4 regions of the Lysinibacillus sp. FSL K6-3209 genome follow, and region 1 is predicted to be linked to each of the others. Evidence: riboswitches for the same ligand, from Rfam matches in the RefSeq annotation. Region 1 holds a riboswitch; each other region holds the start of a gene.

Evidence for each region. A riboswitch is a leader RNA that binds a small molecule or an ion and turns the genes downstream of it on or off. The one in region 1 is predicted to bind thiamine pyrophosphate.
Region 2: linked by a shared signal. The riboswitch ahead of thiT (energy-coupled thiamine transporter ThiT) and the one ahead of thiM (hydroxyethylthiazole kinase) in region 1 are both predicted to bind thiamine pyrophosphate.
Region 3: linked by a shared signal. The riboswitch ahead of thiW (energy coupling factor transporter S component ThiW) and the one ahead of thiM (hydroxyethylthiazole kinase) in region 1 are both predicted to bind thiamine pyrophosphate.
Region 4: linked by a shared signal. The riboswitch ahead of thiC (phosphomethylpyrimidine synthase ThiC) and the one ahead of thiM (hydroxyethylthiazole kinase) in region 1 are both predicted to bind thiamine pyrophosphate.

The regions. Positions count from the first base shown of each region.
Region 1 covers NZ_CP150264.1:3,403,225-3,406,404, reverse strand. The annotation lists gene thiE (thiamine phosphate synthase) at 1-62, opposite strand, end outside; gene thiD (bifunctional hydroxymethylpyrimidine kinase/phosphomethylpyrimidine kinase) at 49-876, opposite strand; gene thiM (hydroxyethylthiazole kinase) at 876-1,631, opposite strand; TPP riboswitch at 1,725-1,822, opposite strand; gene MHH88_RS16595 (acyl--CoA ligase) at 2,017-3,180, shown strand, end outside.
Region 2 covers NZ_CP150264.1:3,934,520-3,937,699, reverse strand. The annotation lists gene MHH88_RS19225 (SMC family ATPase) at 1-750, shown strand, start outside; gene MHH88_RS19220 (hypothetical protein) at 850-972, opposite strand; gene MHH88_RS19215 (hypothetical protein) at 1,001-1,333, opposite strand; TPP riboswitch at 1,462-1,569, shown strand; gene thiT (energy-coupled thiamine transporter ThiT) at 1,695-2,255, shown strand; gene map (type I methionyl aminopeptidase) at 2,798-3,180, shown strand, end outside.
Region 3 covers NZ_CP150264.1:883,991-887,170, forward strand. The annotation lists gene MHH88_RS04160 (VWA domain-containing protein) at 1-636, shown strand, start outside; gene thiW (energy coupling factor transporter S component ThiW) at 693-1,184, opposite strand; TPP riboswitch at 1,289-1,396, opposite strand; gene MHH88_RS04170 (MFS transporter) at 1,462-2,658, opposite strand; gene MHH88_RS04175 (ABC transporter substrate-binding protein) at 2,903-3,180, opposite strand, start outside.
Region 4 covers NZ_CP150264.1:253,820-256,999, forward strand. The annotation lists gene MHH88_RS01340 (AEC family transporter) at 589-1,518, shown strand; TPP riboswitch at 1,601-1,715, shown strand; gene thiC (phosphomethylpyrimidine synthase ThiC) at 1,865-3,180, shown strand, end outside.

The sequences.
Region 1 (3,180 bases):
TGTTTGATTTTGGCATTCGCTGTGCCCATTATAAAATAGAGCTGCAAATCACTGCGTTTCACCTATGATCACCTCGCAACTTTCTTTGAATTTTTGGTAAGCAAAATGATTGGTTGGTCCATTGCCATGACCAATTGATAAGTTATGAGTAATGGCTAGTTGAATGAATTTCTTAGCCTCAATAATGGCTTGCTCTATCGGCATTTGACGGCCGATAAAAGCTGTTAATGCGGCAGAAAATGTACACCCTGTCCCGTGTGTATTTTTCGTCGCAATTCGACTAGTCTGCATTGAGAATGATTTGCCATCTTTAAAAAACACATAATCTATAGCAAAATCTTCGTTCGCAAGATGACCACCTTTGATAATCACGCATTGAACACCTAGCTGTAATAACGATTGCGCCGCAAGTCGAATGTCAGACACGGTTTCGATTTTTCTTGCAGTTAATGTTTCAGCTTCTGGTATATTCGGCGTTACAATCGTGGCAAGTGGTAATAAATTGTTTCTTAATGCCTCAACAGCCTCTTGCTGTAATAAAGTTTCACCGCCCTTTGCAATCATGACAGGATCAACAATAAGAGGGATGGTTAAATTCGTCATAGCTAGCGCAATTGTACGAATAATATCAGAGGAAAAAAGCATGCCAGTCTTAATGGCGCTAATTGAAAAATCCTCTAAGAGAGCATGAAATTGTTTATTTATAAAGGCTTGTTCAATTGGTAGCACATCCATGACACCTTGTGTGTTTTGGGCAGTTAAAGCTGTAATTACGGACGTTCCGAATACATCTAATTCTTGAAATGTTTTTAAATCCGCTTGGATACCTGCACCACCACCGCTATCAGAGCCCGCTATTGTTGTAACAATGTACATTAACTATCACCATCCTGAGATAAACGATGCAATCCATTTAAGACAGCTACTGCGAAATCTCCATTATAAGGAGCAGCTGAATGAGCATGTTCAGCAATTTTTTTATAGCTCGTTAATGTATCACATAATTGGGAAAAAGGCTCATTACCCGCAATATAAGCAGCACAACAAATGGCACTTAATAAACAGCCAGTACCTGTCACTTCTGTCATTCGAGTATGACCACCAACAATCCATTGTGCAAGGTTCCCATCGGTTATAAAATCTTTTTCACCCGTTATAATCACGATGCAATTATATTTTTTTGCTATTTCTTTTGCTTTATCCTCAACAGAAATTGAACCAGTACCACTATCAACGCCTTTTTGTTGCCATTGTACATTAGCAATCGCGGCAAGTTCGCCAACATTACAGCGGATAACAGCAAAATGAATTGTGTCTAATAACTGTAGTACCGTTTGTTTGCGGTATGCTGTAGCGCCAGCGGCTACTGGGTCCAAAATTACTGGTACACCAAGGGCATTCGCTTTTTTTCCTGCAAGTAACATCGACTCTTTTGTGCGTGTAGTAAGCGTTCCTATATTTACCAATAACGCTGATGCGATGGATACCATTTCTTCGGCTTCTTGCGGATCATCCGCCATTACCGGTGATGCACCAATGGCTAGTAAGCCATTTGCTTGAAAATTTGCCACTACATAATTGGTTATGCAGTGAATCAACGGTTGTTTTTTACGAATCGTTTGAAAAATCATTGTAGTCCTCCTCTTTTGGTGGACGTAAGCATGCAAAAAAAAAGCTCTTTTCGTTCGGGCACAAGGCACACGTAAAAAGAGCTTTTCATCAATAAAAAGATGTGTATTGCTCCCTACGTCAGTATTAACTAACAGGTTCAAAGGGTCAGGTTTTACCTTCTCAACTCACTAGAGTCCCCCTGCAATTATGAAAATTTTAGTTGACCAAAATGTAACATACCTTTTCGTAGTATTCAATAGCATTTTATCATTATTTGGAAAGCAGTGACTGATGCCATATACTAGACCATGATAATTGTCATGACTTTTTTAAAATAGGGTCCTTCCATTGAAAATCGTAAAAAATGAGTTTTATAATGAACCTAGTATTAAGGAGGAAGTTATGATGAAAAGACAGGATTTAATTGCACCAGAATGGTATAACATTGTGGAGGAAATTGAAAAGTATGCTCAAGATCCATCTAAAAATGCATTAATTGTTTATAATGACAACGAAGAAATTCAATATATTACATACGCAAATTTACTGGAAAAGGCGAATCAGGCTGCCCATGTATTTACTTCGCAGGGATTAACGAAGGGCGATGTGCTATTAGTGATGGTTCCAAGATCTGTCGAAGCTTATATTGTTTACATTGCGGCACTGAAAGCGGGTTTAACTATTATCCCTAGCTCTGAAATGTTACGTACAAAGGATATTGAATATCGTATTACACATGCCGATGCCAAAGGTATTATCGCCTATGAGCCATATATTGAGCAATTTGACGACGTAACAAATTTAAAAGGAATTATGCAATTCGTTATTGGTCACGCACATGCACCATGGCAACCATTGCTTGAAAAAATGAAGGAGCATCCTACAAATTATCTAAACCCTACACCGACAAAAAGTACAGATAATGCCTTTTTAGCTTATACAAGTGGAACAACAGGGAATCCTAAGGCAGCTGTTCATACACATAGCTGGGGTTATGCGCATTTACGTACGACAGCACCGAATTGGTTAGGCGTACAAGAAAATGATATAGTTTGGGCTACTGCTGCACCTGGTTGGCAAAAGTGGATTTGGAGTCCGTTCCTAGCAACGTTAGGTAGCGGAGCAACAGCATTTGTCTATAAAGGAAAATTTGATGCTTCTACTTACTTGTCATTGCTAGAAAAATTTAAAGTAAATGTGTTATGTTGTACCCCAACAGAATATCGCTTTATGGCCGCACTTAACAATTTACAGGACTATAATTTAAGTGCCATCCGTCAAGCTGTATCAGCGGGTGAACCGTTAAATAGTGAAGTTGTTAAAGTGTTTTCAAAAACGTTTAATATTCAAGTGCGTGATGGCTATGGCCAAACAGAAAATACATTGCTTGTTGGGACACTGGTTGGCATGGATGCTCGCGTCGGCTCTATGGGTAAACCGACACCAGGCAATACAGTAGAAATTATTGATGATTTTGGAAATCCTGTTGCGGTTGGCGTTGTTGGAGATATTGCTGTCCATCGTCAAACACCTGCACTGTTTAAAAAGTATTTCAAAGACCCAGAACGC
Region 2 (3,180 bases), 530 kb from region 1:
CAAATCTTAGATGGAGCACAACATCTTGAAGGAAAAGAGAAGCAAAATTTAACGATATTAGAAGACAAGCTTGAGATGCTGCGAGCTACATCTGAAGAGGCATTTAAAATATTACAACAGACGAAAAATTATGCAACTGCATGTGCTGACTTTATTGTTAAAGTTGATGAAACAGCGAGGGAAATACGGATACTCGAAAAAGAAGCAGGTCGTGTAAAAGAACTTTACACCGTGTTGAATGGGCAAAATCCAAAAAAACTGTCATTTGAGCGTTACATTCAAATCAATTATTTAGATAAGATTACAGCAGCAGCCAATCTTCGTTTATTCCATTTATCAAATGGACAGTTTGAATTGCGGCGCTCTGATCGCTTGGAGAAGCATGCCAAGCAAAGTGGGTTAGGGTTAGATGTGTATGATGCTTATACGGACCAATTAAGAGATGTAAAAACATTATCTGGTGGGGAGAAGTTTAATGCGTCATTAAGTCTTGCATTAGGTATGGCAGATGTTATTCAAAGCTTCCAAGGGAATATTCAAATTGAAACGATGTTTATCGACGAGGGCTTTGGTTCTTTAGATGAGGAAGCGTTAAATAAAGCAATTGATACGTTAATTGATTTACAAGATTCAGGAAGAATGATTGGTGTTATTTCACATGTCGCCGAGTTAAAAGCCGCAATGCCAGCCGTTTTACATGTTGAAAAAACGTTAAGTGGGCATAGTACAACACACTTTGAAGTAAAGTAGTGCCAGTCAAACAATTCTAAATAAAAACCCACTTGCACTCTATGGTGTAAGTGGGTTTTGTGTGCCAGTCACTCAAACAATTAAAAGAAGTCATTGCGCTTATTTTCTACGTGTTGATACGTAAGGTGTTGTCCCTTTTTTTGCAGCAACTACTTTTTTGACAATAGGAATGACAATAGGTGCAAATTTTATAGCGGTTTTCACTACTTTGGATACTTTCATGAATATGACATCTCCTTCGTACTAAATTTTAACGTATAACTCGTACAGCTTGCACAATATTCCAAATAACAATACCTAATGATACGAGTAAATAAATTGCAAATGAAGCAAACCAAATGATAATAAATGTATTCCCATTTGAAGAAGGATCAAACGTGTTCAATGACATTGAAGAAAATATAGAGATAGAAAAGAAAATGATACCTAAGACTAATGGAATCAAGTGAGAAATAAGTGCTCGAATGGAATGTCTTTTGACTTCACTATCTTTTGAAACAAAGTAAACGACTAATGGAACGACAAATGGTGCAATAAAAACACTGAGATAACTAAACGCAGATAAAACTTTTTGATTCTCCATAATTGTTCCTCCCTTTTTAATATTTACGCATAGAAAGCGTAAAAGTTTCAAAAAAAAATAATTGAGGAAAAGGTTGTAATCGCAAAGGTGTTTGCGTACAATGAGTGTGTTCAATAAAAATGAGATGTAACGACCACAAGGGGAGCTGATGATGTCAGCTGAGACTGGGCACGTAATGCCTTTACTCTTTGAACCTGTAAGTTAACACTTGCGTAGGGATGTGGATAGAAACCGACACTTTTACGATGTGAGGCTCTGTCCTGGCATCGTTTTTTTATGCCGGATTGAGATACATATCCAAATAATTGTTTTCTATTCCTGCTCTTGTATCCTACATCGGAACAAAGGAGAGAATAATAGTATGGACAAAAAAAGATTACTCATGCTGGTGGAGATTGCAATTTTCGCAGCGGTAGGACTTGTGCTCGATCAAGTTTCCTTTAAAGTATGGGCACAAGGCGGCTCGGTAAGCTTAGTCATGATACCAATAATTTTAATGGCGTTTCGTTGGGGGCTTTTGTCAGGGCTCACAACAGGTCTATTAATTGGTGTTTTACAAACAATGTTTGGTGCTTATATTGTGCACTGGCTTCAAGGATTACTAGATTACGGGGTAGCCTTTACTGTAGTAGGTTTAGCGGCAATCGTTCGTGAACCTGTATTAAAAGCCGCAACAGCACTCAACAAAAAGAAAATGGCTCTGTACATAGTGATTGGTACGGTGCTAGCTGGTTTTTTACGCTATCTTGCACACACCATTGCAGGTGCAGTATTCTTTGCGGAGTATGCGGGCGATCAAAATGCATGGATTTATTCAATTATCTATAATGGAACATATATGTTACCAGCAACTATTTTAACCGCTATTGTCGGTGTTCTATTATTTACAGCGGCGCCACAATTAATGCAACGAAAATTATAAATGAATGGAAATGAGGCTTGGACATAACTAAAAAAATTTAAGAAACAGACGAAAGGTGTTCATAATTTTTTGCTATATGGAGACCTTAGCTATTCTTGCTTTTGCAATAAAAAAAATTAGAAGTGTTCACTAGTTGTTGGTAGCGAAGACGGTGACTCCTGCTCAGAACAGCACACAATGTAAGACACGGGCATTCCGCGCGTTAGCGAGGGTTGCGGCTTACGGTGCTGAGCGGAAAGCAACGCCGTAGCGGACAACAACGGAATAGCAAAAAAGTGTTAGATTGATTGCAGTCAATCTAACACTTTTTCTCTTTTGTCTCAGCCACATTTTTTTTATAATGAGAACTACCGTTTTAACTGTAGATAGCGCGTTAGAGAAAGGCGGTTTTATGGTCTAAAGACTGTTAAAATCGTCTGTTTTTTCTATGAGGAGCACTATTGAAATCCTATTGGCATAGAATAATTAAAGCTTTTGGCGTTATGCACATAAAAAGTTATGTTATATTAAAGAGTAGATATTAGATGAAAGGGACGTTAAAAATGATTGTAAAAACCCAAGAAGAAATTGAAGCCTTTAAAAAAATTGGTCGCATTTGTGCTGAAATTCGTGAGGCGATGAAAGCAGCTACAAAACCTGGTGTGACAACACTTGAATTAGATGAAATTGCAGGACGCATGTTTGCTGAAGCAGGAGCTATTTCAGGTCCTAAGGGAGAGTATGATTTCCCAGGTTACACTTGTATTAGTGTCAATGAAGAAGTTGCCCATGGTATCCCAGGACAACGTATTATTAAAGAGGGGGATATTGTTAATATTGATGTATCCGGCTCTTTAAATGGTTACTTTGCAGATACAGGTATTTCTTTTGTAGTAGGGGAAGGTTATGAGGATAAAGAAAAACTTTGTCGCGTAGCAAAAAGCGC
Region 3 (3,180 bases), 2.1 Mb from region 1:
GGTGACTGGGCAAGATGGCAGGAATGGGGAACATTTTGGCAAACCATTATATCGCAAATGCTACCAAGTTATAATGATGTGGCCTATGATGTACGTCTTGATACAGATGGTTCATTTATGATTACCGATCCGACAAATGAAGCAGCATTTTTAGACATTGTTGCTGTCGATGAAGCTGGTGAGGAGCTTGATATACAGCTTGAAACGCTATCTGCCTCGCAAGTACGTGCAGTTGTCCAAGCGAAGCCAGGTTTGATTTTTTTCCGCATCGCTGATGAAGAGCGGGCCATTTACCAAGCAGGTCTTAGTGTACCTTACAGTGCGGAATATGCATTACGTCCTGTGAATGAAACCATTGTAGAGCAACTAACAAAGCAAACAGGTGGTTCAATATTGAAAGAACCACAAGAAGTGTTCCGTGAATTCACAAACAAAGGAGCAGAGCGCCAAAATATTGCCACATGGCTACTATTAGCAGGGATGTTGCTATTCTTCTTGGATATTACGATTCGACGTTTTGGTTGGCGCTTTATAATAAGCCGCAAACAAAAAGGAAAGCCTATAGAAGAAACAGCCGTGCAGGTGGAAAACACCAATGTTGCGCAGTTATTAAAAGGCATGAAAAAACGCTCTTAATAGAACGATGGCACATTGCGAAAAAAGCATGTGCCATCGTTTTTGTATGAACATAGCTACTTAGTAATAAGAATAGACGGTGCAGTTTTCCGAAGACTGCTCGCGATGATAATGCCGAGACATGCCCCAATCAAACTAGATGTGAAAAAGGCGGGCATAAAAAATAATGCAGCTACGGATGTTCCCATAAATAATTGCGCATAAGGTACAGCGAATAGTGAAGCAAGGATACCTGTGCCGAATACTTCGCCAACTCCTGCTAGCCATTTTTTGCCGCTATATTTATAAGCAAAAGCAGCACATGCTGCACCGATGACACTTCCGGGGATCGCTAAAAGAGAGCCCGTGCCTGTTAGTATGCGAATAATGGCTGTTAACAAAGCAACGATAATGGTAGGCACAGGCCCTAGTAAAATGGCACCGATAACGTTAATAGCATGTTGTACAGGATAGGCACGAGCAATCCCAGTTGGAATCGAGACCAATATGGAGCCTGCTACAGCAATAGCAACCAATAAAGCCATGATAGTTAGTTTATAAATAGACATAAGTAGTTCCTCCTTTATTAATAAAACATGAAATTACATATGAATGACAAAAAGACCGCTTCCTCTAAACAAAAGGAAGCGGTCTTGTATGTGATAATGACAATAAGCAAGAGTCGCCACTTCCCTCCGCTAGTGTGAACTAGATCAGGTTCAAAGGGTCCGTATATGACCATATACGTCTCAGCCTTGTCAAGACTCCCCTAGTGGTAAAAATGATATTCAATTATTACTAATAAATGGTATAACTAACACCTATATTAGTCAATGTTATTTCACTCTATTTTGATTCAGGTTGCATTAGATGTGGCGCCTTTTTTAATGTCCAAATAAGTGCTAGGAAGAAGCAGGCCATTAAAATAATTGCCCCAAAAATATAAGGGCTATTTATATTCCAATCAAAAAGAATGCCTGCTAGTGCCGGTCCAATCATATTGCCAAGGCTCATATACGCATTATTAAGACCAGCGGCAAAGCCTTGTTCATTTTCGGCCAGTTTAGAAATTAACGTGTTAACGGCAGGGCGAATCAGTGTAGTGGCTGTTGAGAAAATTGTTGCAACAATTAATATTAGTGCAAAACCAGATACAAATAATATTGCATAAATTGCTACAGCCGCAATAAATAAATTGACTAACACAACTTTCATTTCGCCAAAACGTTTAAAGAGTGGTGTAATGACAAACATTTGAACAATAACACCAAATGCACCACCTACAGTCAGCAAGATAGCAATATCGGCAGGCGTGTAATTAAACTTGTCTGTTACAAATAATGATAATGTTGTTTGGAAATTTGCGATTCCAAACGAGAATACTAGCATAATAATAAGCATGACAAAGTATGGCATTTTGACTGAACGTACCATCTGTTTTGCAAGATTTTCTTGTTTTTGAGCTTTCTGTGCTGAAGTGGGCTTTGTAGAAGGCAGTAAATACAATGATAAAATAGAAGCAATAATAGCCGCTCCACCAGCCGTAAAGAATGGAAAATGCAAGCTAACTTTCGATAGAAACCCGCCAATACCTGGTCCAATCATAAAACCAAGAGACATGGCAGCACCTAACATGCCCATTCCTTTTCCTCGTTCTTCATACGTTGTGACATCTGCCACAAACGCCATAATAGGCGGTGCAACAAAGGCTGAACCTAAACCACCTAAGAAACGGGCAACAAAAAGCATCCATACATCTGTAGATAATCCAAATGAAATTTGCCCAAGGCCGGTTACAATCAGACCAAAGATAATCAAATTTTTTCGACCATATCGATCCGAAAGATTCCCAGCAATTGGAGAAAATACGAATTGTGCTAAGGCGAACGTTGCAATTAGCATACCAAGAACTTGTCCTGCTGCTCCAAATATTTTTAAATACTCTGGCATAACAGGAATAATAATCCCAATACTCCCCATTGCGATAAACATATTAAACATTAAAATATACAACGCGGCCTTATTAGACTTCTGCTGGTTCATCGAATACCCCCCTTTATTTACTATTAAAACATTACTAAAGTCTATCATAAAGAAATAATGCTTGGCTATCAGATTATAGTCGTAGGTAGCTGTCATGGTTATGATACAAGTACAAGGCGACAGAATAAAGAAAATTGCCACTAAAAATCATAAATCGCCACTAACTGCCGTAGCGGACATCAACAGTCCATCAAAAAAGTGTTAGATTGATGGCACTCAATCTAACACTTCTTCTATTTCGTATTTATCGAATACTCATTTTAAATTCTAAAAATAATTCATTGTATTTCCCTAAATAATCGGGTCCTAGGTTTTTATAGACTTCTAACGTTTTGCGTTGTTCTTCTGAAGGGTAGAAGCGCTCATCAGCAATAACTTCTTTATCCATTAAGCTCATTGCCGCAGTATTTGGCGTAGAGTAGCCTACATAATCAGCATTTTGAGCTCCAGATTCGGCATTTAACATAAAGTTAATGAAAGCATGTGCGCCATCAATATTTTTCGAAGTTTTCGGGATCACCA
Region 4 (3,180 bases), 1.4 Mb from region 1:
CCCCGCGGAGCAAGGAGGTTTCCCCGCGGAGCAAGGAGATTTCCCCGCGGAGCAAGGAGATTTCCCCGCGGAGCAAGGAGATTTACCCGCGAAGCAGGGTGATACCCGTGGAGCAAAGAGATTTCCCCGCGGAGCAGGGTGATTTATCCGCGGAGCATAGAGGTTTACCCGCGAAGCAAGGAGATTTACCCGCGAAGCAAGGAGGTTTACCCGCGAAGCAAGGAGATTTACCCGCGAAGCAGGGTGATACCCGTGGAGCAAAGAGATTTCCCCGCGGAGCAGGGTGATTTATCCGCGGAGCATAGAGGTTTACCCGCGAAGCAAGGAGATTTACCCGCGAAGCAAGGAGGTTTCCCCGCGAAGCAGGGAGGTTTCCCCGCGAAGCATAGAGGTTTACCCGCGGGGCAAGGAGTTTACCCGCGGAGCAAGGAGGTTTCCCCGCGAAGCAGAGCAAAAACCTACAAACATAAAAAGGAGCTGTCCTAGCAAGGGACAGTCCTTTTTTATGTAAACTTATACTAGCGGCGGAGCATTGACCCATGTTGTGAACAGTTTTACTATAGAAAGAGATGAAAGGGGGTCACCTCCATGATGTATCTCGGTATGATTTTCTTTAAAATAGTTGCCCCTATTTTAGTGTTGCTTGTACTTGGTGCATTTTTACAAAAGAAATTTTCTTTTAATTTGAAAGCATTATCTCAGCTTATTACGTATTGTTTTATGCCAGCTGCTGTATTTGTGAATTTATATGAAACAAGTGTGGAGTTATCAGTGCTAGGGGAAGTGGCATTATTTATTGTGCTCTTTATCGGCAGTCAAATGGTGCTTAGTCATTTTTTAGCGAAGGGGCTTGGACTAGCGAAAACAGAGACGGCAGTTTTTAAAAATAGTGTTGTCCTTATTAACTCTGGCAACTATGGTATTCCAGTAGCACAAATGATTTTCGCAACGCAGCCAATTGGGGTGGCAATTCAAGTGATTCTCGTTATTTTTCAAAATATGACGACTTATACATATGGTTTATATAATTTAATCTCGTCGACTAAATCAGGGATGGCAATCATAAAGGACTTCCTGAAAATGCCCATTATTCATGCCCTTATAATAGGCGTGGCAATGAATTTCTTTAATATTGGCATTCCACAATTTATCCGTATTCCTATTGACCACGTAGCAGATGGCTTTATTGCTGTAGCTCTTATTACACTGGGTGCACAACTATCACAGCTTGAAATCAAATCCATGTTTAATAAAACGGTGTTTGTTAGCTGCATTACACGTCTAGTAGTAGGTCCAGCTGTTGCATTGCTTATTATTTTTGTCCTCGGTTTAGATGGTGTTGTCGCCCAGTCACTTTTCATTGCAAGTGCTTTTCCGACCTCACGTAATAGCTCAAGCTTGGCATTAGAATATGATGTTGAGTCGGCAACTGCTGCGCAAACGGTTCTTTTTTCAACAATTGTTAGCTGTCTTACAGTAACAATTGTCATTTATCTAGCAGAACTGCTATTTACGTAATTACTCGAGGATAATAGCAAGATAAATCTAATTATAACTTCCATCTATTAGAAAAATCTGTTACACTATCATCAAACTGAATAGCTATAACTAGGGGAGTCCGATGAGTCGGGCTGAGAGGGAAACGCATAGAGGTTTCTTGACCCTTTGGACCTGATCTGGCTCATACCAGCGTGGGAAAGTTAATGAACATCGCACTCCTAGAATTTTTTGCGATAAATAAACCTTACATGTACAGCCGGATCCAATATTTTTGGATTCGGCTTTTTATTTGTAATGCTACCTATTGGCGTGAGCTAGATTCGGTCCTTTTTAAACATTTATGGAAAAGGGAGCGGAATACTATATGACAACAGTTAGCGAAAAGAACATTGCCATTATGACAAGTTTTGACGGAAGCAAAAAAGTATATGTAGAAGGAACACGCCCAGATATTTTAGTACCGATGCGTGAAATTCAGCTAAGCCCAACAACAGGTAGTTTTGGAGAAGAGAATAATGCACCAGTGCGTGTTTATGATACGAGCGGTCCTTATACGGACCCAACTTACAAAGTAGATATTACAAAAGGTTTACCAGCATTGCGTAGTGCGTGGATTAAAGAACGTGGAGATGTAGAGGAGTACGAAGGGCGTACGATTAAACCAGAGGATAATGGTTTCCGCAAAGCAGATGATCCACGTATGAAGGAAAATGTTTTCCCGGAGCTTTCCCGAAAACCATTACGTGCGAAAAAAGGCTGCAACGTGACACAACTGCATTATGCGAGACAAGGAATTATTACCCCGGAAATGGAATTTGTAGCGATTCGTGAACATGTTGAACCAGAATTTGTACGTGCAGAAATTGCTGCAGGACGTGCCATTATGCCATCTAATATTAATCATCCAGAGGCAGAGCCGATGATTATTGGCCGAAACTTTCATGTCAAAATTAATGCCAATATTGGTAATTCGGCTGTTTCCTCCTCTATAGCAGAGGAAGTTGAAAAAATGACATGGGCTACACGATGGGGCGCAGATAATATAATGGATCTATCTACTGGCAAGCATATTCATACAACCCGCGAATGGATTATTCGTAATGCGGCTGTACCTGTAGGAACTGTGCCAATTTATCAGGCACTTGAAAAGGTCAATGGTGTAGCGGAGGATTTAACATGGGAAGTGTATCGTGATACGTTGATCGAGCAAGCGGAACAAGGGGTGGATTACTTTACGATTCACGCAGGCGTGTTGCTTCGTTATGTACCACTCACAGCTAATCGCGTAACGGGCATTGTGTCGCGTGGTGGTTCGATTATGGCTCAATGGTGTCTGTTCCATCACCAAGAAAACTTCTTATATACCCATTTTGAAGAAATTTGTGAAATTATGAAAACGTATGATGTTGCTTTTTCATTAGGGGATGGTTTACGCCCAGGCTCAATTGCTGATGCCAATGATGAGGCACAGTTTGCGGAGCTTGATACGTTAGGAGAGTTAACGCAAATTGCATGGAAACATGATGTACAAGTAATGGTAGAGGGACCTGGGCACGTACCGATGCATCTCATTAAAGAAAATATGGACAAACAATTGGAAGTTTGCAAAGAAGCACCTTTTTACACATTGGGGCCTCTTACAACGGATATCGCGCCAGGCTATGACCATATTACATCTGC